One region of the Streptomyces pluripotens genome, then DNA from elsewhere that is predicted to be linked to it. Evidence: riboswitches for the same ligand, from Rfam matches in the RefSeq annotation. Region 1 holds a riboswitch; the other holds the start of a gene.
What was found. A riboswitch is a leader RNA that binds a small molecule or an ion and turns the genes downstream of it on or off. The one in region 1 is predicted to bind S-adenosylmethionine.
Positions count from the first base shown of each region.

Region 2: it holds a riboswitch for S-adenosylmethionine, as region 1 does, so the genes downstream of both, thrC (threonine synthase) here and LK06_RS07605 (aminotransferase class V-fold PLP-dependent enzyme) in region 1, are expected to answer to the same signal.

Region 1 is NZ_CP021080.1:1,710,279-1,721,348, reverse strand. Features, by position in the region: gene qcrB (cytochrome bc1 complex cytochrome b subunit) at 1-638, shown strand, start outside; gene trpD (anthranilate phosphoribosyltransferase) at 827-1,891, shown strand; SAM riboswitch class IV at 1,976-2,092, shown strand; gene LK06_RS07605 (aminotransferase class V-fold PLP-dependent enzyme) at 2,274-3,644, shown strand; gene LK06_RS07600 (Lrp/AsnC family transcriptional regulator) at 3,712-3,993, opposite strand; gene LK06_RS07595 (rhomboid family intramembrane serine protease) at 3,990-4,733, opposite strand; gene LK06_RS07590 (hypothetical protein) at 4,889-5,128, shown strand; gene LK06_RS07585 (NYN domain-containing protein) at 5,173-6,516, shown strand; gene LK06_RS07580 (C40 family peptidase) at 6,729-7,763, shown strand; gene LK06_RS07575 (C40 family peptidase) at 8,007-9,011, shown strand; gene LK06_RS07570 (lipoprotein) at 9,057-10,271, shown strand; gene LK06_RS07565 (glycosyltransferase family 87 protein) at 10,388-11,070, opposite strand, start outside.
Region 2 is NZ_CP021080.1:4,021,723-4,032,792, reverse strand. Features, by position in the region: gene LK06_RS18305 (NADH:flavin oxidoreductase) at 176-1,297, opposite strand; gene groL (chaperonin GroEL) at 1,526-3,151, opposite strand; gene LK06_RS18295 (cold-shock protein) at 3,450-3,653, opposite strand; gene LK06_RS18290 (MoaD/ThiS family protein) at 4,096-4,371, opposite strand; gene thrC (threonine synthase) at 4,368-5,651, opposite strand; SAM riboswitch class I at 5,669-5,811, opposite strand; gene LK06_RS18280 (glucosyl-3-phosphoglycerate synthase) at 5,942-6,886, shown strand; gene LK06_RS18275 (hypothetical protein) at 6,969-7,679, opposite strand; gene LK06_RS18270 (alpha,alpha-trehalose-phosphate synthase (UDP-forming)) at 7,856-9,301, shown strand; gene otsB (trehalose-phosphatase) at 9,289-10,164, opposite strand; gene LK06_RS18260 (DUF3263 domain-containing protein) at 10,201-10,437, opposite strand; gene LK06_RS18255 (extracellular solute-binding protein) at 10,473-11,070, opposite strand, start outside.

The DNA of each region.
Region 1 (11,070 bases):
CGCTCGTCCTGGGCGTGTTCATCCCGCTGGTGATCTTCCCGCTGGTCCTGGTGGCGATCGCGGTCTACCCGTTCATCGAGTCCTGGGTCACCGGCGACAAGCGCGAGCACCACATCCTGGACCGTCCGCGCAACGCCCCGACCCGTACCGCGTTCGGCGTCGCCTGGATGACGATCTACCTGACCCTGCTGATCGGTGGTGGCAACGACCTGTGGGCCACGCACTTCCACCTGTCGATCAACGCGGTCACCTGGTTCGTCCGGATCTTCGTCTTCGTCGGACCGGTCATCGCCTTCCTCGCCACCAAGCGGATCTGCCTCGGCCTGCAGCGCCGGGACCGCGACAAGGTGCTGCACGGTCGTGAGACCGGCATCATCAAGCGGTTGCCGCACGGTGAGTTCATCGAGGTGCACGAGCCGCTCAGCCAGGAGCAGCTGCACACGCTCACCGCGCACGAGCAGTACCAGCCGGCGGAGATCGGCCCGACGGTCGACGAGAACGGTGTCGAGCGCAAGGTGAAGGCCGGGGAGAAGCTGCGCGTGAAGCTCTCCACCGCCTACTACGGCGAGGACAACCAGATCCCGAAGCCGACCGCCGACGAGTACAAGGAGATCGCGAGCGGCCACGGCCACCACTGATCCCGCGTCGCCACGCCACGGCGAAGGGCCCCGTCCGGGTTGCGGACGGGGCCCTTCGCCGTGCCGGTGGGTGGATAGGGTGGGTGTACGGCTCTGTACGACTCCGCAGGAATCCGTACCAGTACCTTCTTTGACCTATTCGCACTTCCCGTACGTTCCGTACGGGTCGCACTCTCTAGGAGCGGCTGATGAGCGCTGTGACCCCCGCTGGAGGCGACACCGCGGCGGGCCGCTCCTGGCCCGCCCTGCTGAACGGCCTGCTGGAGGGCCGCGACCTGTCCGCCGACGACACCGCGTGGGCGATGGACCTGATCATGCGCGGCGAGGCGACCGACGCGCAGATCGCCGGTTTCATGGTGGCGCTGCGGGCCAAGGGCGAGACGGTCCAGGAGATCTCCGGGCTGGTCCGCACGATGTATGCGCACGCCAATGTCATCGAGGTACCTGGCCCGGCCGTGGACATCGTCGGTACCGGCGGTGACGGTGCCAAGACGGTGAACATCTCCACGATGTCCGCGATCGTCGTCGCGGGTACCGGCGCGAAGGTCGTCAAGCACGGCAACCGGGCCGCTTCCTCCGCCTCCGGGTCCTCCGACGTCCTGGAGAAGCTCGGTATCAATCTGAATCTGACCCCGCGGCGCGTCGCCGAGGTCGCCGAAGAAGCGGGTATCACCATCTGCTTCGCGGTGAAGTTCCACCCATCGCTGCGTCACGTCGCCCCGGCTCGCAGCCAGTTGGGCATCCGCACGACCTTCAACGTGCTCGGTCCGCTGACCAACCCGGCCAAGGTGCAGGCCCAGGCCGTCGGGGTCGCCGACCCGCGCATGGCGCCGATCGTGGCCGGTGTCCTGGCCGAGCGCGGCAACTCCGCGCTGGTCTTCCGGGGCGACGACGGCCTGGACGAGTTGACCGTCACCGCAACCTCGCGGGTGTGGGTGGTCCGCGACGGAAAGGTCACGGAGGAGGTCTTCGACCCACGGGACGTCGGCCTCGGGCTGGTTCCCCTGGATGCCCTGCGTGGGGCCGACGCGGCCCACAACGCGGAGGTCGCGCGCCGTTTGCTGGACGGCGAGACGGGCGCCGTCCGGGATGCCGTGCTGCTGAACTCCGCGGCGGCCCTGGCGGCTCTGGAGCCGACGGACGCCCCGCTGGCCGAGCAGCTCCGGGCCGGCATGGCCAAGGCCGCGGAGTCGATCGACACGGGGGCGGCGAAGCGGACGCTGGAGCGGTGGGTGGCGGCGAGCACCACCTGATCCCGGGGAGAGTGACGCAGGGTGCGGTCCACGATACGGACCGCACCTTGCGCGTCCGAGGTCCTGTGGCAGGATGTTGAACCAGGTCATGAGCGACAGCCATGCGGCCCCGGCCGGCTGTCCGGCAACCCTCCGTCCGTGGCGGGGTGCCCCGGGTGAAGACCAGGTCGTAGGCAGCGAGGTCTACGGCAAGCGCGGACCCCTCACACGCCGGAGAACGGGCGTGGGGCCAGGGGTCCTGGTCGTTCGAGGGAGCCTTCCGTGAGCAAGCGAATGCGATAGGGCCGCTGAGCCCCGCCTCCGCACACCTCTGTCATCCTCCTCCGCGCTGGAGCCGCATCCGCTCGCGCGGTCCTTGGTCCTGTCTCACGGGAGTTCAGCCATGTCTGTTGCCATCGCCGCCGACCCGACCGCATGCCGTGACACCTCGGGGCTGCTGCCCGTTCTGGGAAGGGACGTCACCGTCCCGCTGGTGACGGGTGGCGAAGTCACCTACGCCGCGCTGGACTACGCGGCCAGCGCACCCGCCCTGCAGCGCGTCTGGGACGACGTGGCGGCCTACGCGCCCTACTACGGCAGTGTCCACCGCGGTGCCGGCTACCTCTCGCAGCTCTCCACCGAACTCTTCGAGAACGCCCGCAGGACGGTCGCCGGGTTCCTCGGCTGCCGTGCGGAGGACCAGGTGGTCTTCACCCGGTCGACCACCGACTCCCTGAACCTGCTGGCCCGTGCCCTCCCGGCCGGCTGTCAGGTCTTCGTCTTCGAGACCGAGCACCACGCCTCGCTGCTGCCCTGGCGGGACGCCCGAGTCACCTGCCTCGACGCCCCGCGCACCCCTCGGCAGGCCGTCGAGACCTTGGAACGGGCGCTCGCCGACCGGGACTGCGGAGGCCCCGCCCTGGTCTGCGTCACCGGCGCCTCCAACGTCACCGGTGAGCTGTGGCCGGTGCGCCAACTGGCCGCTGCCGCACACGCCCACGGCGCCCGGATCGTCCTGGACGCTGCCCAGCTCGCCCCACACCATCCGGTGGACGTCACCGACCTGGACGTGGACTGGGTCGCCTTCTCCGGACACAAGCTGTACGCCCCCTTCGGCTGTGGTGTGCTGGCCGGCCGTGCCGACTGGCTGCGGGCGGCCGAGCCGTACCTGGCGGGCGGCGGAGCCAGCCGCAGCGTGACCCGGAGCAGTGAGGGGACGGTGGATGTGGAGTGGCACGAAAACGCCGCCCGGCACGAGGCCGGCTCCCCGAACGTCATCGGCGCCCACTCCATCGCCTCCGCGTGCAAGGCGCTCACCGAGACCGGTTGGGACACCCTGGTCGCCCGAGAGCAGCACCTGATCCGGACCGTGAGCGAGGGTCTCGCCCAGATTCCCGAGGTGCGGATCCTCTCCCTCTTCGGTGACGACGCGCCGCGCGTCGGTGTCATCTCCTTCGTCGTGGCGGGCTGGAGCAGTGCGCACCTCGCCGCCGCCCTCTCCGCCGAGTACGGCATCGGTGTCCGCGACGGCCTCTTCTGTGCGCATCCGCTGGTGCGCACCCTGCTGGGCGGCGACCCGCAGACCCCGGGCGGGTGCGGGGCGCCGGCGGCGGCTTCGGGCGGGAAGTCCCTCAACGCCATCCGCGTGAGCTTCGGCGCGGGCACCCCGGACGAGCACGTGGTGCGGTTCGTGGACGCGGTGCGGGAACTCGTCCGGGAGGGGACCAGGTGGCAGTACCGCACTCAGGACGGCCGCTGCGTCCCGGCGGTCTGAAGCCGGTCCCGCCAGACCGCCCAGGGGCAGGGAAGCGGCGCTTCGCGGCTTCGCAGGCTGCCGTCGGTCAGTTGTCGAGGCCGATCGCGAAGGCGGCCTCCAGGTCGTGCTGGGAGTAGGTGCGGAAGGCGACGTGCGTGTCCGTCGCCTCCACGCCCGGGATCTTGCTGATCCGGCCGGGGATGACCTCAGCCAGGTCGTCGTGCCGGCCGACCCTGACCATGGCGATCAGGTCGTAGGTGCCGGTGACCGAGAAGACCTCGCTGACGTTCTCCAGCGCGGCGATCTGCTCCGCGATCTCGGGGATCCGGTCCACGCTGGTCTTGATCAGGACGATCGCGGTGATCACGACTGGTTCTCTCCCTCGGGTGCCGGAGCTGGGGCGGAGTTCACTCTAGTCCCACGGCCGTGGCGCACCCACGCGTAGCCGAAGCCGAGGCCGAAGCCGACCAGGTGGGCGAGGTAGGCCACGGCGGGGCCCGCCGTGGCGCGGCCGGCCGCGAGCCACTGCACGGCCGCCCACAGAGGCAGGACCACCCACGCCGGGAACCGCAGCGGCAGGAAGAACAGGAACGGCACGAGACTGGTCACCCGGGCGCGGGGGAACAGGTAGAGGAACGCGCCGAGGACCGCCGAGACGGCTCCGGACGCGCCCACCAGGGACTGCTCGGAGGTGGTGTTGGCGATCGCGTAGCCGAGCAGGGCCAGATAGCCGCAGCCGACGTAGAAGAGGGAGAACGCCACCCGGCCCATCCGTTCCTCGGTCATCGTCCCGAAGACGGAGAGGAAGAGCATGTTGCCGAGCAGATGCATCCAGCTGCCGTGCACGAACAGGGCGGTGGCTGGGGTCAGTACCGCCCGGGCGGGTCCGTGGAAGAGCTCGGCCGGGATCACACCCCAGCGGCGGAAGTACGTGCGCTGCGCGGCGAGCAGCGCGTCCCCGGTGCCGTACTCGGGGGTGAGACCGGAGGCAGGGCCCAGGACGAAGATCAGGCAGCACAGGGCGATGAGGCCGTACGTCATCGGTGCCGAGGTGCCCCGGACCGCTCTGAGGGTCCTGCCGGCCGCTGTGCTCCAGGTACTGATCATGGCTACAGAGCATGACGTAACGGGACGCATGCCAACAGATCGCCTCGCCGCTGCGGACGGACGGGCGGCCAATGCCCACCAGGCCGTAGGGTTACGTGCCACACACGCGTCGGCCGGCGGCGCGGACGAGGACGAGAAGGAAGCTGACAGCCACGATGACGGTTCCCCTGCCGACCGCCACGACGCGATGGCGCTGCACCCTGTGCGGCAACCTCACCCGGTTCGACGTGACCCGCTCGTCGAAGGTCGTCGAGTACGTGCACCTCGATCTGGCCGGTGAGCCGACGGTGGAGGAGCGCGAGGTGGTCAGTGAGACCATCGAGTCGGTGCGGTGCCGCTGGTGTAACGCTGTGGACCAGGTGGAACTCGTGGACAGGCCGGGCGCCGGCTCCTGAGCGGAGCGGCCCGGAGAGGCTCTCTCGGTATTGGGGTGTGACGGATGGTGGAGACCACAGGCGGGGGGCCGGAAGACGGCACCGCTGAGGTGCTTGACCGTCCGCTGCCCGACGGTGTGCGCCGTCGGGTCGTGCAGATCGTCTCGGACGGCTTCGGTGGACTGACCGTGGCGGAACTGCCCGCCCAGCTCAGGCAGTATGCCCGGTTCACTCCCAGTCGCCGGGCGAAGTTCGCCGGGAACGCGATGGCGGCGGCGCTGGAGACCGATGCGCTGTTCCGGCAGCGGATCGGGGAGAAGTTCAGAGAGGCCCAGGCGGAACTTGCCGGCGCCCTCGACTCCGGATCCCCGCCCCCGGCCGCGGACCCGCTCGATGTGGCGGCCGCGGCCTATGTGCTGCGCCCTGCGGGCTGGGTGAAACTGGTTACCGCGGCCGGTGAGGAGGCTCAGCGCGCGGATGCGGAGCGGGCGGAGGAGGAGAACCGGGCCGAGCTGCAGCGGCTGCGGGCCGAGCTGGCCCAGGCCCGCGACCACACCCGCACCGAGACCGAACGGCTGCGCGCGGAGCTGGAGTCGGCGAAGAAGGAAGCGGAATCGCTGCACCGCAAACTCCGTGCCGCGCTGAGCGACGTCAAGCGGGGCGAGGCCGCGCTGCGCAAGGCGAGCGGAGAGATCGACGCCGTGCGCGCCGAGGCCCACACGCAGCTGTCGGCCGCCGAGAGCGAGTCCCGGCGGCTCAAGGCCCGTCTGGGGGAGGCCGAGGCCGCACTGGAGGCCACTCGCCGGGCCGCCCGGGAGGGGCGCAGTGTGGAGGACATGAGGGTGCGGCTGCTCCTCGACACGTTGTTGGACGCGACCCAGGGCCTCAGGCGCGAACTCGCGTTGCCACCCGTGTCCGTGCGCCCCGCCGAGACCGTGGACGCGGTGGAGCCCGGCCGGATGACTCCCAAGGACGTCGCTGCGCGTGCCCTGTCCGAGAACGATCCGGCCATCATCGACCAGTTGCTCGCGCTGCCGCAGGCGCATCTGGTCGTCGACGGCTACAACGTCACCAAGACCGGCTATCCCCAGATGCCGCTGGAGAAGCAGCGGCTGCGGCTGCTGGGCCAGCTCTCCGCGCTCGCCGCGCAGACCGGCGCCGAGGTGACGTGCGTCTTCGACGGCGCCGAACTGGCCGCACCGGTGCTGCTGGCACCGCCGCGTGGGGTCCGGGTGCTGTTCTCCAAGCCGGGAGTCACGGCCGACGAACTGATCCGCCAGCTTGTGCGCGCGGAGCCGCCGGGGCGTCCGGTCATCGTCGTCTCCACCGACCGCGAGGTGGCCGACGGGGTCGCCAGGGCAGGAGCCCGACCCGTCGCTTCTGCGGTACTTCTCAAGCGACTGACCTGAAGGTTCAACTGGACCACTCAATGCCCGATTTGACCGTAACGTCGCGCAACGTAAAGTCAATCGCGTCTCACTGCAAGTGAGTTGAGTGCAAAGAATGCCTTGCGTCACAGGGTTTTTTGCCCAGAGGATTTGAACTGATCACAACTGGGTCACTAGGGTCTGGCGTCGAACCTCCGAACGGGTGATCACTCACAAGAAGGAGTTCGTCCTCCGTGGCGTCCCACCGTCGACCCAAGCAGCCCAGTCGCACCCGTGTGACCGTGCTCACCACCGCAGCAGCCGCTGCCGTCGCGTTCAGCGCGAACGCCGCCAATGCCGCGCCCAGCGAAAAGCTCAGCAAGGACGAGGTCAAGGCGAAGGTCGACAAGCTCTACGAGCAGACGGAACAGGCGACCGAGAAGTTCGACGGCGCCAAGGAGAAGCAGCAGAAGCTGCAGAAGGAAATCTCCACGATCCAGGACAACGTCGCCCGCGGTCAGCAGGAGCTCAACAAGTTGCGCGACGGACTGGGCTCGTTGGCCACCGCCCAGTACCGCTCCGGGGGTATCGATCCCTCGGTCCAGCTCTTCCTGTCCTCCAACCCGGACGACTACCTGGACAAGGCCTCCACGCTGGACCAGTTGAGCAGTCAGCAGGTCGACGCGCTCAAGAAGATCCAGGACAAACAGCGCGAACTCGCCCAGGAGCGGGCCGAGGCCGCTGACAAACTCAAGGACCTCTCCGCCACCCGCACCGAGCTGGAGGCGAAGAAGAAGGAGGTCCAGAGCAAGCTCGCCGCCGCGCAGAAGCTGCTCAACACCCTGACCGCCAAGGAGAAGCAGGAGCTCGCCGCCCAGCAGCAGCGCGCCAACCGCTCCTCCACCCAACGCGTGCAGCTCGGCGACGCCCCGCCCGCCTCCGGGCGTGCCTCGGCCGCCTTCGCCGCCGCCCAGGGCAGGATCGGCTCGCCGTACGTCTACGGTGCCTCCGGCCCGTCCTCCTTCGACTGCTCGGGCCTGACCTCGTGGGCCTACGCGCAGGCCGGCGTCTCCATTCCGCGTACCTCGCAGGCGCAGGCCAACTACGGCACCCGGATCTACAAGCAGAGTGACCTCAAGGTTGGCGACCTGGTCTTCTTCTACGGCGACTTGCACCACGTGGGCCTGTACGCCGGTAACGGCCAGGTGCTGCACGCCCCGCACACCGGTGCGGTGGTCCGCTACGAGGCCATGAGCGACATGCCGTACCAGTTCGGCGTCCGGGTCTGAGACACGGGCAACACCCGGACACGGTGGCGCCCGAACGGGCGAATCCCCGGAGCCGCGCGTTACTCCCCGTCCCGCCCATGACCTGCGTCAGCGGCGGGGCGTCACCGTGTGTCGCCCGAAGAGGTCTTTGGCCGGGGTCCTTCCATACGGCTACTGTCTGCCGCGTTTCCCCGGTGCCGGGGGTTCCCGTCTCCGGCGCCGGGGAGCGGAACCTGTAGGCCAGCGGAAGGAACACGGCTTCTCGTGGGCTCTCATCGCCGCCTTGCACCGTCCGGATTCGACCGGGGCGCGGCCGTCCTGTGCGTACTGTCGGCCGCGGCCGCAGCACTCGGTGCCGTGCCGGCGCACGCAGCACCGCACGGTGACACCCGTGCCGAGGTGGACCGCCTCTACCAGGAGGCCGAACGGGCAACCCAGGAGTATGACAAGGCCGACGAGCGCGCCGGCAGGCTGCGCCGCGAGGTACGGGACGCACAGGACCACATCGCCCGGCAGCAGCAGCGCGTCAACGCCCTGCGGGAGCGACTCGGTGCCCTGGCCGGTGCCCAGTACCGGGCCGGCGGTATCGACCCCGCCGTCGCCCTGCTCTTCTCCGACAACCCCCGTGACTATCTCGACAAGGCCGCCACCCTCGACCGCATCGGTGCCCAGCAGGCGGGCCGTCTCAAGGAGCTGCGGACCGCGATGCGCGAACTCGTCCAGGAGCGCTCGGAGGCGGGCGGCAAGCTCGCCGAGCTGGTGGAGAGCCGCAAGGCCGTCGCCGTCCACAAGAGGACCGTGGAGAAGAAGCTCGCCAGGGCCCGGCAACTGCTCAACTCACTGCCCGTGGCCGAACGCGCCGCCTACAACCGGGCCTCCCGCTCCAGCCGCCCCGAACTGCCCGGTCCGACGGTCGCCCCCGACGCCCGTGCCGCCGCGGCCGTCGCCGCTGCCCGCTCCGCCCTCGGTCGGCCCTACGTGTGGGGCGCCAACGGCCCCTCGGGTTTCGACTGCTCGGGGCTGATGCAGTGGTCGTACGGACACGCCGGTGTCCATCTGCCGCGAACCTCACAGGAGCAGCGCTTCGCCGGCCGGCGGGTACCGCTCTCCCAGGCCCGTCCCGGCGACCTGGTCGTCTACCGCTCCGATGCCAGTCATGTGGCGATGTACGTGGGCAACGGCCGGGTCATCCACGCGCCCTATCCCGGGGCGGCGGTGCGCTACGACCCGGTCGGCATGATGCCCGTCTCCTCGGTCACCCGACCCTGAGCCCGCTCCTCGCCGTACGATCGGGAAGTGGCTGGTGGCAGACGGATGCGGCGCATCGCAGCGGTGGGGCTCGGTCTGCTGCTGGTGGCCCCCCTGGCCGGGTGCGGCGGGCCGGCGGCCACCGACTCCGCCCAGGCCGAGGTGCAGCGGGTCCTGGACCGGCGTGCGGGCGCTCTGCTGCGGCACGACGAGACGGCGTACGGCACGACGGGCACCCGGACCCAGTACACCCGCCTGCGCGCGCTGCCGCTGGCCTCCTGGGCCTACCGGGTCACCGCTGTGCACCGGACTCCCTCCGGCGCCACCGTCGACGCCGACCTGCGGTACCGCGTCGCCGGTTACGACGGGGCGCCGGTCGAGGCCCACCGCACCCTCACCCTCGGCCGCACTGCTGACGGGAAGTGGTACGTCAGTGCCGACAGGCCCGCCAGACAGGCCGTACAGCAGTTGTGGGACCAGGGGACGGTGACCGCGGTCAGAGGTACGAACGGCCTGGTCATGGGCATCGGCCGGTCCACCGCCGAACTGCGCGCCGTCGCCCGGATGGCCGACCGGGCGGTCCCGGCCGTCTCCCGGGAATGGGGTGCGGACTGGACTCGCCGGGTGGTCGTCCTCGTCCCGCGGTCCCTCCAGGGCATGGCGAGCCTGCTCGGCTCGCCGGCCGCCGACTACCGGGGCATCGCCGCCGTCACGACGGGCGAGGTGAGCGAAGCGGAGCACGGGTCCTCCCGGACGGGATCCGGTACAGGCCCGGGCAAGGCCCCGGCGGACCGGGTGATCGTCAACCCCGAGGCGTACGCCCTGCTCGGTGACGTCGGCAGACAGGTCGTCCTCACACACGAGACCACCCATGTGGCCACCCGCGCGTACACCACGGCCGCCACCCCGCTGTGGCTCTCCGAGGGGTACGCCGACTGGATCGGCTACCTCGGCACCGACCGCACCCCGGCACAGGCCGCGCCTGAGCTGGCCCGCGCGGTCAAGGAAGGTCAGGTGCCCGATGCGTTGCCCACCGACAAGGACTTCGGTTTCACCAGTGATCCCACCGAGCTGGCGCAGGCCTACGAGGGCGGCTGGTTGGCCTGTCGGATGATCGCCGGGCAGTGGGGTACGGCCCGGCTCGACGCCTTCTACCGGGCCGTCGGCACCCACCGGACGCGTTCCGGTGCGGTCGAGCAAGCCCTGCACAAGGTGCTGGGCACGACGCCCGAGGCGTTCACCGCACGCTGGCGGCGGTATCTGCGGGCCCAGCTCGGTTGAGCGTGTCCATGGCCTCGCGCGCCACTGCCGCTCTGCCGTCCCGGTGGCCCGGGCGACCCGCGGCGTCCCCTCCAAGAAGAGGTCACGACGAGACAGAGGTCAGGACGAGACAGAGGTCAGGACGAGACAGGGGTCTTTCGGGTGCGGGTCGTCTGAGGCGGGAACGGGGCGGCTGCGGCAGGCGGGATGGTCGAGCGCCACAGCCGGCGGGCCGCCGTGAGTGCAGCGGCGACGAGCAGGCCGTTGCGGACCACGAGCAGCGTGATGCCGTACCCGTCGCTCAGCACCACGTGGGAGAAGCCGAGCGGGAACTCCAGGACCGTCACGAAGGACGCAAGCACCACCATCAGCGCAGGCGCCGCCATGCGGCTCGCCCGGTGGGACAGACAGACGGCGGCCAGCCCGATCAGCCACACCAGGTACTGCGGGCTGATCACCCGGCTGGTCACCGTGAACAGCAGCACCGCTGTGAGGGCGGCATCGGCGAGCGTGTACGACGTGAAGCGGGTCGCCCGCAGCCGCCACAGCAGCAGCCAGCCGAACGCGGCCCCGGTCAACGCGAGCGCCGCCGAGCTGACCTGGTCCACATGCGGGCCGACGAACTCGATCGACCCGTAGTTCAGCAGTACCTGGCCGCTCCAACCGAAGTGCCGGGCCACGTGGAAGACCAGGGCGCCCAGCGACTCCACCTCGGTGCCCCGGTCACGCTGGAAGGTCAGGAAGGCGAAGGCACCCGGCATGGCCACCGCGAACAGCGAGGCGAGGCCCGCTGCGGTCACGACCGCCGATACCCACGCCC
Region 2 (11,070 bases), 2.3 Mb from region 1:
TGGGGCCAGTCCCACGGCGCCGCCTAACCGCTCCTCCAGACCGAGGTCGGCAGCCCTTCCAACCACCTGTGCCAGGGCGAAGGACTGACCTTGCTCGGCTTCAACAGCACCACACGGACCGGACATCAAGAAGGCGACCAGGGACGATCGCATCTGCCCGGCCACCCCGGTCGCATCAGCTGAGCGTCTGCAACGCCGCCGCGTCATACGGCATCAGCTCGTCAAAGCGGTCCGCCAGGACCTTCGCCGCCCACTCCGGGTCCTGGAGCAGAGCACGACCCACGGCAACCATGTCGAACTCCTCCGACTCCAGACGGTCCAAGAGGTTGTCGATCGCCTTGACCGGAGAGCCCTGACCCTGGAAGGCGCCGATGAAGTCACCATCGAGACCGACGGATCCCACGGTGATGACCGGCTTTCCGGTGAGCTTCTTGGTCCAGCCCGCGAGGTTCAAGTCGGAGCCCTCGAACTCGGGGAGCCAGTAGCGGCGGGTGGAGGCGTGGAAGGCGTCTACGCCGGCGGCGGCCAACGGGGTGAGGATCGCCTCCAGCTCCTCCGGGGTCTCGGCCAGGCGCGCATCGTAGGCCTCCTGCTTCCACTGCGAGTAGCGGAACAGGACCGGGAAGGAGGGGGAGACCGACTCGCGGACCGCGGCGACGATCTCCGCGGAGAACGTCGCACGGGCCACCGGGTCGCCGCCGTAGGCGTCGGTGCGGCGGTTGGTGCCCGACCACAGGAACTGGTCGAGGAGGTAGCCGTGGGCGCCGTGGATTTCCACACCGTCGAAGCCGATGCGCTCGGCAGCGGCCGCCGCCTCGGCGAACGCGCCGATGACGGCGTCGATGTCGGCCTGGGTCATGGCCTTGGCGTCCGCGGTGCCGTCGATCCGCAGCCCGGAGGGGCCGACCGCGGGGGCGTCCGGGACGGGCGCCTGCCCCTGCTTGCGGACGGTGCCTATGTGCCACAGCTGCGGGACGATCGTGCCACCCGCCGCGTGCACGTCCTCGGCGACCTTCGCCCACCCGGCGAGCTGCTCCTCACCGTGGAAGCGCGGGACGCGGTCGCTCTGGCCGGCCGACTCGTGGCCGACGTAGGTGCCTTCGGTGACGATCAGACCGACGCCGGCAGCGGCACGGCGCGCGTAGTAGGAGCGGACGTCGTCGCCAGGGATGCCGCCCGGGGAGAACATGCGGGTCATCGGCGCCATCACGATCCGGTTGGGGACGGTCAGACCGTTGAGCGCAATGGGGCGGGAGAGAATCCGGGCCGCGCGGGAGGCGGATGTGGTGGCAGTCACGTGGGGAGCTCCTCGTGCATGGTTCTGTTAACCGGTCGGTATGTGCGCACGCATCGTTGCACCTTCTCAAGCAACTGAGTGCCGGCCGCCGGCATTCCGCGCCCGGGGCACGCCTCCTGTGATCCCGCCCACGCGAAGGCTCCAGCCCGGACACGCCCGAGGGCGGCACCCCCTGCCATGGCAGGGGGTGCCGCCCTCGGTAAGGACGTTGATCAACCCTCGGGGCGATCAGAAGTCCATGTCACCGCCCGGCATGCCGCCGCCAGCCGGCGCAGCGGCTGCCTTCTCCGGCTTGTCGGCGATGACGGCCTCGGTGGTGAGGAACAGGGCGGCGATGGAGGCGGCGTTCTGCAGCGCGGAACGGGTCACCTTCGCCGGGTCGATGATGCCCTCGGCGACCAGGTCGACGTACTCACCGGTCGCGGCGTTCAGGCCGTGACCCGGGGTGAGGTTGCGGACCTTCTCCACCACGACGCCACCCTCAAGGCCGGCGTTGACGGCGATCTGCTTCAGCGGAGCCTCAAGGGCGAGCTTCACGGCCTGGGCGCCGGTCGCCTCGTCACCCTCCAGCTCCAGCTTCTCGAAGACGCTGGTGGTCTGCAGCAGGGCCACGCCACCGCCGGCGACGATGCCCTCCTCGACGGCCGCCTTGGCGTTGCGGACGGCGTCCTCGATGCGGTGCTTGCGCTCCTTGAGCTCCACCTCGGTGGCGGCACCGGCCTTGATGACCGCGACACCGCCGGCCAGCTTGGCCAGGCGCTCCTGCAGCTTCTCGCGGTCGTAGTCGGAGTCGCTGTTCTCGATCTCGGCGCGGATCTGGTTGACCCGGCCGTTGACCTGCTCGGAGGAGCCGGCACCGTCGACGATGGTGGTCTCGTCCTTGGTGATGACGACCTTGCGGGCGCGGCCCAGGAGGTCCAGGGTCGCGTTCTCCAGCTTGAGGCCGACCTCCTCGGAGATGACCTCGCCGCCCGTGAGGATGGCGATGTCGCCGAGCATGGCCTTGCGGCGGTCACCGAAGCCCGGGGCCTTGACGGCGACGGACTTGAAGGTGCCCCGGATCTTGTTGACGACCAGGGTGGACAGGGCCTCGCCCTCGACGTCCTCGGCGATGATCAGCAGCGGCTTGCCCGACTGCATGACCTTCTCCAGGAGCGGGAGCAGGTCCTTGACCGAGGAGATCTTGGAGTTGGCGATGAGGATGTACGGGTCGTCGAGCGACGCCTCCATACGCTCCATGTCGGTGGCGAAGTAGGCCGAGATGTAGCCCTTGTCGAAGCGCATACCCTCGGTGAGCTCCAGCTCCAGACCGAAGGTCTGGGACTCCTCGACGGTGATGACACCTTCCTTGCCGACCTTGTCCATGGCCTCGGCGATCAGCTCGCCGATCTGGGTGTCGGCGGCGGAGATGGACGCGGTGGAGGCGATCTGCTCCTTGGTCTCGACGTCCTTCGCCTGCTCCAGCAGGGCGGCGGAGACGGCCTCGACAGCCCTCTCGATACCGCGCTTCAGGGCCATCGGGTTGGCACCGGCGGCGACGTTGCGCAGGCCCTCCTTGACCAGGGCCTGGGCGAGCACGGTCGCGGTGGTCGTACCGTCACCGGCGACGTCGTCCGTCTTCTTGGCGACTTCCTTGACCAGCTCGGCGCCGATCTTCTCGTACGGGTCCTCGAGCTCGATCTCCTTGGCGATGGAGACGCCGTCGTTGGTGATCGTGGGGGCGCCCCACTTCTTCTCGAGGACGACGTTGCGGCCCTTGGGGCCGAGGGTCACCTTGACGGCGTCCGCGAGCTGGTTCATGCCGCGCTCGAGGCCGCGCCGCGCCTCCTCGTCGAACGCGATGATCTTGGCCATGTGAAGTGGTCCCTCCAGGACTGGGGGTGATTCCTTCGGACCGCGCCCGCGCCCGCGACGGACGGCTCGCCGGCCGCGTGGTTCCTTGCCCCACCTGGCCCGCGGGCCTCACCGACCCGGTCCTTCGCTGTCACTCTCACCTTCAGAGTGCTAACGCAATGATTAGCACTCGGCATGGTCGAGTGCAAGCGCCTCCCGACATGCGACCGGCCCCGTCAGCCACGCGCGAACGGCAGAACCAGGGCACGACGAAGGGCCCGCACCGTGTTCCGGTGCGGGCCCTTCGTGCAAGAAACGTTCAGGCGGTGACGCGAACCATGTCGGCCTGCGGGCCCTTCTGGCCCTGCGAGATCTCGAACTCGACCCGCTGGCCCTCTTCCAGGGTGCGGTAGCCGTCCATCTGAATCGCGCTGTAGTGGACGAAGACGTCCGCACCACCGTCGACCGCGATGAAGCCATACCCCTTCTCCGCGTTGAACCACTTGACGGTGCCCTGAGCCATGCCTAACTCCCCTATTACTGGCCCTTGCACAGATCCACACCTCGCGGACCCGGGTCAGACCTCACCCCCTATTCAGACGGGGGCGTGCGCCGGAACGCGTCGACCGCGGCTGAATGTATCTGTCCAACTGCCGTCTGCAACAGGTCAATCGGACGAGAATTCTGGACGCGAACGGTCCGGAATGTAGTGAGAATTCACCTGACTTCAGGGCAAGTCGGGCCCCACAAAAGCCAAGAAAAGCCGCATAAAACCCCCACAGTTTGGCTACTTCTTGTCGGGCATGCGGCATGAATCCGGGGCTCGCGACCCGAAGGTCGCGACCGCGTTCCCCAACTCTATCGCGCTCAACCACACAGAATTGCCCCCTCCGTTTCTCTCACGGAGGGGGCAATCGGATGAACAGTGGGTAACCGAGGTTACCCAAGGTAATTGAGAGGCGTGGTCAGCCTCCGGCGACCGCCGGGATGATGGAGACACCGGCGCCGTCCGGAGTCACCGTCTCAAGGCCCTGCTCGAAGCGGACGTCGTCGTCGTTGACGTAGACGTTGACGAACCGGCGCAGCTTGCCCTGGTCGTCGAGCACCCGGGCGGCGATCCCGGTGTGGTTCTTCTCCAGGTCCTCGATGACCTCGGCGAGGGTCGCGCCGTCGGCCGGCACCTCGGCCCGACCGCCCGTGTAGGTGCGCAGAATGGTGGGGATGCGAACGGTCACGCTCATGCGAGGCCAGCCTCTCGGAAGGAGTCCAGGGTCGGGCGGATGGTGGCGGTGAGGCCGGTGCCGGCCACCGCGTCCAGGGTCTTCAGGCCGTCGCCGGTGTTGAGCACGACCGTGGTCTTGCCCGGGTCCAGCACGCCGTCCTTGAGCAGCTTGCGCGTGACGCCGACGGTCACACCACCGGCCGTCTCGGCGAAGATGCCCTCTGTACGGGCCAGCAGCTTGATGGCGTCGACGATCTCCGCGTCCGTCACGTCCTCCACCGCACCGCCCGTCCGGCGCGCGATGTCGAGGACGTACGGCCCGTCGGCCGGATTACCGATGGCGAGGGACTTGGCGATGGTGTCCGGCTTCTGCGGACGGACCACGTCGTGACCGGCCTTGAAGGCGGTGGACACCGGCGAGCAGCCCTCGGCCTGCGCACCGAAGATCTTGTACGGCCGGTCCTCGACCAGACCGAGCTTGATCAGCTCCTGCAGCCCCTTGTCGATCTTCGTGAGCTGAGAGCCGGAGGCGATCGGGACGACGATCTGGTCCGGGAGCCGCCAGCCGAGCTGCTCGCAGATCTCGTACGCCAGCGTCTTGGAGCCCTCGGCGTAGTACGGCCGCAGGTTGACGTTGACGAAGCCCCAGCCCTCACCGGCCGGATCACCGATCAGCTCGGAGCAGAACCGGTTCACGTCGTCGTAGTTGCCCTCGATGCCAACGAGTTCGCCGCCGTAGACCGCGGCCATGACGACCTTGCCCTGCTCCAGGTCGTGCGGGATGAACACGCAGGAGCGCAAGCCGGCCCGGGCGGCGGCGGCACCGACGGCACCGGCCAGGTTGCCGGTGGAGGAACAGGAGAGCGTGGTGAAGCCGAAGGCGCGGGCAGCCTCCAGTGCCTGGGCGACGACCCGGTCCTTGAAGGAGTGCGTCGGGTTGCCGGAGTCGTCCTTCACGTACAGACCACCGGTGACGCCCAGTTCGCGCGCCAGGTTGTCGGCCTTGACCAGCTGGGTCCATCCCGGGTTGAGGTGGGGCCTGTCGGCCACGTTGGCGGGGACGGGCAGCAGCGGCGCGTAACGCCAGACGTTCGCGGGGCCGGCCTCGATGCGGTGGCGCAGTTCCTCGGTGTCGTAGGCGGAGAAGTCGTAAGCGATCTCCAGTGGGCCGAAACACTCCTCGCAGGCGAAGACCGGGCCGAGCGGCACGCGGTGACTGCACTCGCGGCAGCTCAAAGCCGCTGCGGAACCGAGGTCGACGGTGGGATGACCGGAGCTTGCAACTGTCTGCACAGCCATGGAGGCGAGGCCCTTTCTCCTCATCTTCCTCACGACGCACCTCGCCGTGAGACGGATTTGGCACCTTCCCTAGCCGGGAGCCTCGCTACGAAGACGAGTACCGACTGGAGGGTTGCCGGGGCTTCATCGGGCCGTGTCCCTCTGCCCCTCTGGATGAGCTGTATGCGGTTGTCGGCGCGGGCGACCTCGGACATGCGATGGTCACCGGCGTTGTTCAAGACTGTAACCGAAGGCCAGGACAGTTGAGATAGTCGTCCGAACCGCGAGACAACCGTGAGGAGCCGCAGACCGTGCTGGAAGAAGTCGAGCGCTGGCTGAGCACCCGCTCCTGGTCCGTGACCGATCGGCCGCTGCACAAGGTGCTGGCCGCGAAACAGCGCACCGGCCAGACGATCAGCGTGGTGCTGCCCGCGCTCAACGAGGAGGAGACGGTCGGCGACATCGTCGCGGTCATACGTCATGACCTGGTGGATCAGATCCCGCTCGTCGACGAGATCGTCGTCGTCGACTCCGGCTCCACCGACCGCACCTCCGAGGTCGCCGCCGGCGCAGGCGCTCGGGTCGTCCACCGCGACGACATCCTGCCCCGACTGCCGGCCGTCCCCGGCAAGGGCGAGGTCCTGTGGCGCTCGCTCCTGGTGACCAGCGGGGACATCCTCTGTTTCATCGACGCGGACCTGAAGGAGTTCTGCTCCGACTTCGTCTCCGGGATCGTCGGCCCACTGCTCACCGACCCGGACGTCGACCTGGTCAAGGGCATGTACGACCGGCCGCTCGGTGCCGCGGCGGGCCAGGGCGGCCGGGTCACCGAGCTGATGGCCCGCCCGCTGCTGAACATGCACTGGCCGCAACTGGCCGGTTTCGTGCAGCCGCTGGGCGGCGAGTACGCGGCCCGCCGAACCCTGCTGGAACAGCTGCCGTTCCCGGTGGGCTACGGAGTGGAGCTGGGCATGTTGGTGGACGCCCTGCACCTGGTGGGCCTGGACGCGCTGGCCCAGGTCGATGTCGGAGTGCGCAAGCACCGCCACCAGGACGGGCAGGCCCTGGGCCGCATGGCCGCCGCGATCTACCGCACGGCGCAGCTCCGGTTGGCCCGCGGACACCTGCTGCGGCCCGCCCTCACCCAGTTCGAGCGGGGCGAGGACGGCTTCGAGCCGCGCACCTATTCGGTGGACACCGAGGAACGACCGCCGATGGCGGAGATCGCCGAGTACGCGGCGCGGCGGGTGGCATGAGGTCGGTGCGCGAGGCTGGGGAACGGCTGTATACGGCCCGGCCCGGGGTGCGGCCCCCGCCCACTGCCCGGTGCCCGGAGGCTCAGCCGGCCCGGCCGTCGGACCAGCGCCAGACGCCGGCGGAGTCCCGCTCGCAGGTCAGGTACTCGCCGCCCTTGCCGTAGGTGCTCAGTCCGTGGTGCCGCGTGGCACAGAACTGCCCGTCGGCGTAGCAGTTGCCCGCGGGGCTGGTGATCGCGCAGGTCGTGGTGGTGCCGCCCGTCCCGCTGCCACCGCCGCCGGTGCTGTTCCTGGAGGGCGTCGTAACCGGTGTCGGTGTCGGTGTGTGCAGCAGCCTGCCCGCGCAGTCGCGCCCGTCCCGGGCGATGACGAAGGCCACGTCGAAGGTGCTGTTGACATCGGTGGGGTCGTCGATCTGACGGCAGACCTTCTCGCCGGTGCCCCAGGAGGTGGCGCGTCTCCCGCCGCCGTGGAGCGACGCACCGGTGCCCTGGAGGTACACGGCGTAGTGCAGCCCCCTGCCCCTGGCGGCGGTGACGGCCCGCCCGACGGTTCCGCCCGCCTGGTCGCGCAGGGTGGCGACGGTGGGGGTGGGGGACGTCGTGGGCGCGGGGGTGGACGTGGGTGTGGGCGTCGGGCTGCCGGCCGCCGAGGCGGTGGCGACCGGGGTCGGCTTCTGTTCGGGCTTCGTGCCCTCATCCCCGCCCTGGCAGCCGGCGAGGGCCAGCGCGGCGGCGGCCACCAGCGCGACCGGACCGACGGCTCTCCGGTCGCGCATCCGAATGTCGATCATGAAAGTTCCCCCCTCGTCGCTATGCGTTCACGCATCCTCCCTCTCTGCATATGATCTTCACAATCGGTGGGACGGGATGGACCGGGAATCGGCCGGAGCCGTGAGGAAACACGCCGAATTCCCGTGCGGCCCCTGCGCACGTTTGGGCGTTTCGCTGCCGGGCTAGGGTGAGGACCATGGCTTCCACGCACAGTGCTGAGGTGCTGGTCGCGTCCAATCGCGGCCCGGTTTCGTATCAGGTGCGCGAGGACGGCTCGTTGCACGCCAGGCGGGGCGGCGGCGGGCTGGTCTCGGGGCTGTCGGCCATCGGGCCGGGCAGCAACGCCCTGTGGGTGTGCGCGGCCCTGGACGACGCCGACCGGGAGGCGGTACGGCGTTCGCACGGCGGGCGCCGGCTGCCGATCGAGGCGACGGGCGGGCAGCTGGTGCGGATGCTCGACGTCGAGGCGGCCCTGCACACCGACGCCTACAACGGCATCGCCAACTCGGTGCTCTGGTTCGTCCACCACATGCTGTACCAGACACCGCTGGAACCGGTCTTCGACGCGGAGTTCCGGCGACGGTGGGCGTCGTACGAGGCCTACAACCAGGCGTTCGCCGAGGCCCTGGCGCAGGAGGCGGCCGAGGGTGCGGCGGTGCTGGTCCAGGACTACCACCTGGCCCTCACCCCCCGGATGCTCCGCCGGCTCCGTCCCGACCTGCGCATCGGCCACTTCTCGCACACCCCGTGGGCGCCGCCGGACTACTTCCGCCTGCTGCCCGACGACATCGCGGCCGAGCTACTGACCGGCATCCTGGGCGCGGACCGCGCGGCGTTCCTCACCCATCGGTGGGCGGACGCCTTCACCGACTGCTGTCACGCGGTGCTGGGGCCCGGCATCCCGTCCGGGACCCGGATCGGTGTGCACGGGCTCGGCGCGGACGCCGACTTCCTGCGCAAGCGGGCGCACGAGCCCGACGTGGAGCAGCGGATGGCGGTGCTGCGGAAGGAGATCGGCTCGGCTCCCGACGGCACGGCGCGCCGGACGATCGTCCGGGTGGACCGCACCGAGCTGTCCAAGAACATCGTGCGCGGTCTGCTGGCGTACCGGCAGCTACTGGAGGACCGCCCCGAGTTGCGGGAGACGGTCGTCCACCTGGCCTTCGCCTACCCCTCCCGGCAGGACCTGGAGGTCTACCGGACCTACACGGCCGAGGTGCAGCGGGTGGCCCAGGAGATCAACTCGCGCTACGGCACGGTGGGTTGGACGCCGGTCGTACTCCACGTCAAGGACGACTTCGCCCGGTCCCTGGCCGCCTACCGGCTCGCCGACGTGGCACTCGTCAACCCGATCCGGGACGGGATGAACCTGGTCGCCAAGGAGATCCCGGTCGTCTCCGACGAGGGCTGTGCCCTGGTGCTGTCGCGGGAGGCGGGCGCGTACGAGGAACTGGGCGAGGACGCGATCGTGGTGAACCCGTACGACATCACCGGCACGGCGGCGGCGTTGCACGAGGCACTGATGCTGCCGGAGGCCGAGCGGGCGGAGCGTTCGAAGAGGCTGGCCGCGGCGGCCACCGCGCTGCCGCCCGCTCAGTGGTTCCTGGACCAGTTGCACGCCCTGGTCGATCAACCGAGCTGAGCGGCGAGCGCGCGCAGCAGCCGTACCACCCCCGCCGGGCCGTCCACCACCAGGTCCGCCCGGTCGGACAGTTGGGTGACTTCGGTGCTGCCGCTGCAGACCAGGAGGCCGGGGACGCCGTCGGAACGGAGTTTGTCGACGGCGGCGAAGGCGGGGAGGTCGCCGAGGTCGTCGCCGGCGTAGAGGACCGACTCGGCGCCGATCTCGCGGACGTATTCGCCAAGCGCCATGCCCTTGTCCATGCCCGGTGGCCGCAGTTCGAGGACCATCCGGCCGGGTTCGACGATCAGGCCGTGGCGGGTGGCGAGGTCGGTGAGGGGGACGCGCAAGGCCTCGAACGCGGCCTGGGGGTCGGTGGCCCGGCGGGTGTGGACGGCGACCGCCCGGCCCTTCTCCTCGATCCAGGTGCCGGGCCAGGCACCCGCACGGTCCAGCAGGCCCGGCAGCTCCGCGCGGGCCGCCGCCACACCGGGGTGCGGGGCGGGTGCGCTGACCGTGCCGGTGACCGCGTCCCAGCGTTCGGCACCGTAGTGGCCGAGAACGGTCAGGTGTTCCAGGCCGGGGACGCCGGCGAAACCCCCGTACCGCACCGCCACCCCGGCGGGCCGGCCGGTGATCACGGCGACCGAGGCCACCCCGGGAGCGAGCGCGGCGAGCGCGGGGACCGCTTCGGGGTGGGCACGGGCCTGATCGGGGTCGGCGACGATCGGGGCGAGGGTGCCGTCGAAGTCCAGGCCGATCACCGCGGTGCGGGGGCTGGCGAGCAGGGCGGCGAGTCCGTCCCGGCCGGCCTGGGTCGCGGGAACCGGCAGCGGGTCCATCGGGTTGGTCGGGTCCGTCGAGTCCGTCGTATGGGTACCCATACGGCGACACTATCCGCGCGGGACCGGGTCCACTCCTCAGCGTTCGGAACGCCGGGCCTCACGGACCCGGCGCAGACGGTTCACGGTCACCGGGTCGTGGGCCAGTGCCCGCTCGTCGTCCAGCAGGGCGTTGAGGAGCTGGTAGTAGCGGACCGGTGACAGATCCAGCTCCTCGCGTATCGCCCGTTCCTTCGCACCGGGGCCGAAGAAGCCCCGGCGCTCCAGCGCGAGGACGGCTTGTTCGCGCCGGCCCAGTTCCGTTGGGGGTTCCATGGAGGCCACCGTAGCGCCGGGCGGTGGCGGCCCGCTCAGCTCGCGTCGTTGCTGTCGGCCGTCGTCGCCGTCGCCTGGAGGCGGGTGAGGATCGTGGAGGGGCTGCCGCCGGGGGCGACCGCCTGACCGATGCCCTTCTTGACGGCCGCGCTGACCGCCGCCCAGGAGGTCTTGCCGACGGGGTACAGCTCGGAGGTGGGCAGCTGGTCGAGGAAGGGGTGCAGGGCCTTGTCGGGGGCCGCGTCCGACGCGCTCATGACGTTGGAGGCGGAGCTGGTGACCGGGAGCAGCCCGTACTCCCGGGAGAAGGCCAGGACGTTCTTCTCGGCGTAGACGAAGTTGAGGAAGTCGCCGATCTGCTCGGCGTGCCCGTTCTGCTTGAAGGCCATCATCCAGTCGGAGACGCCCATCGAGGCCCGGGACGTACCGGTGCGTCCCGGAGTGGGCACCATGCCGAACTTCACGCCCTTCTTCGTGGCCTGCTGGATCAGTGCGGGGTGGCCGTTGAGCATGCCGACCTGGCCGTCGGCGAAGGCGGTGAAGGCATCCGCACGGTTGAACTTGCCGGGGGCGTCCGGACCGGTCAGACCCTTGCCGACCAGGTCGTCCTTGAGCCAGGTGAAGGTGTTGACG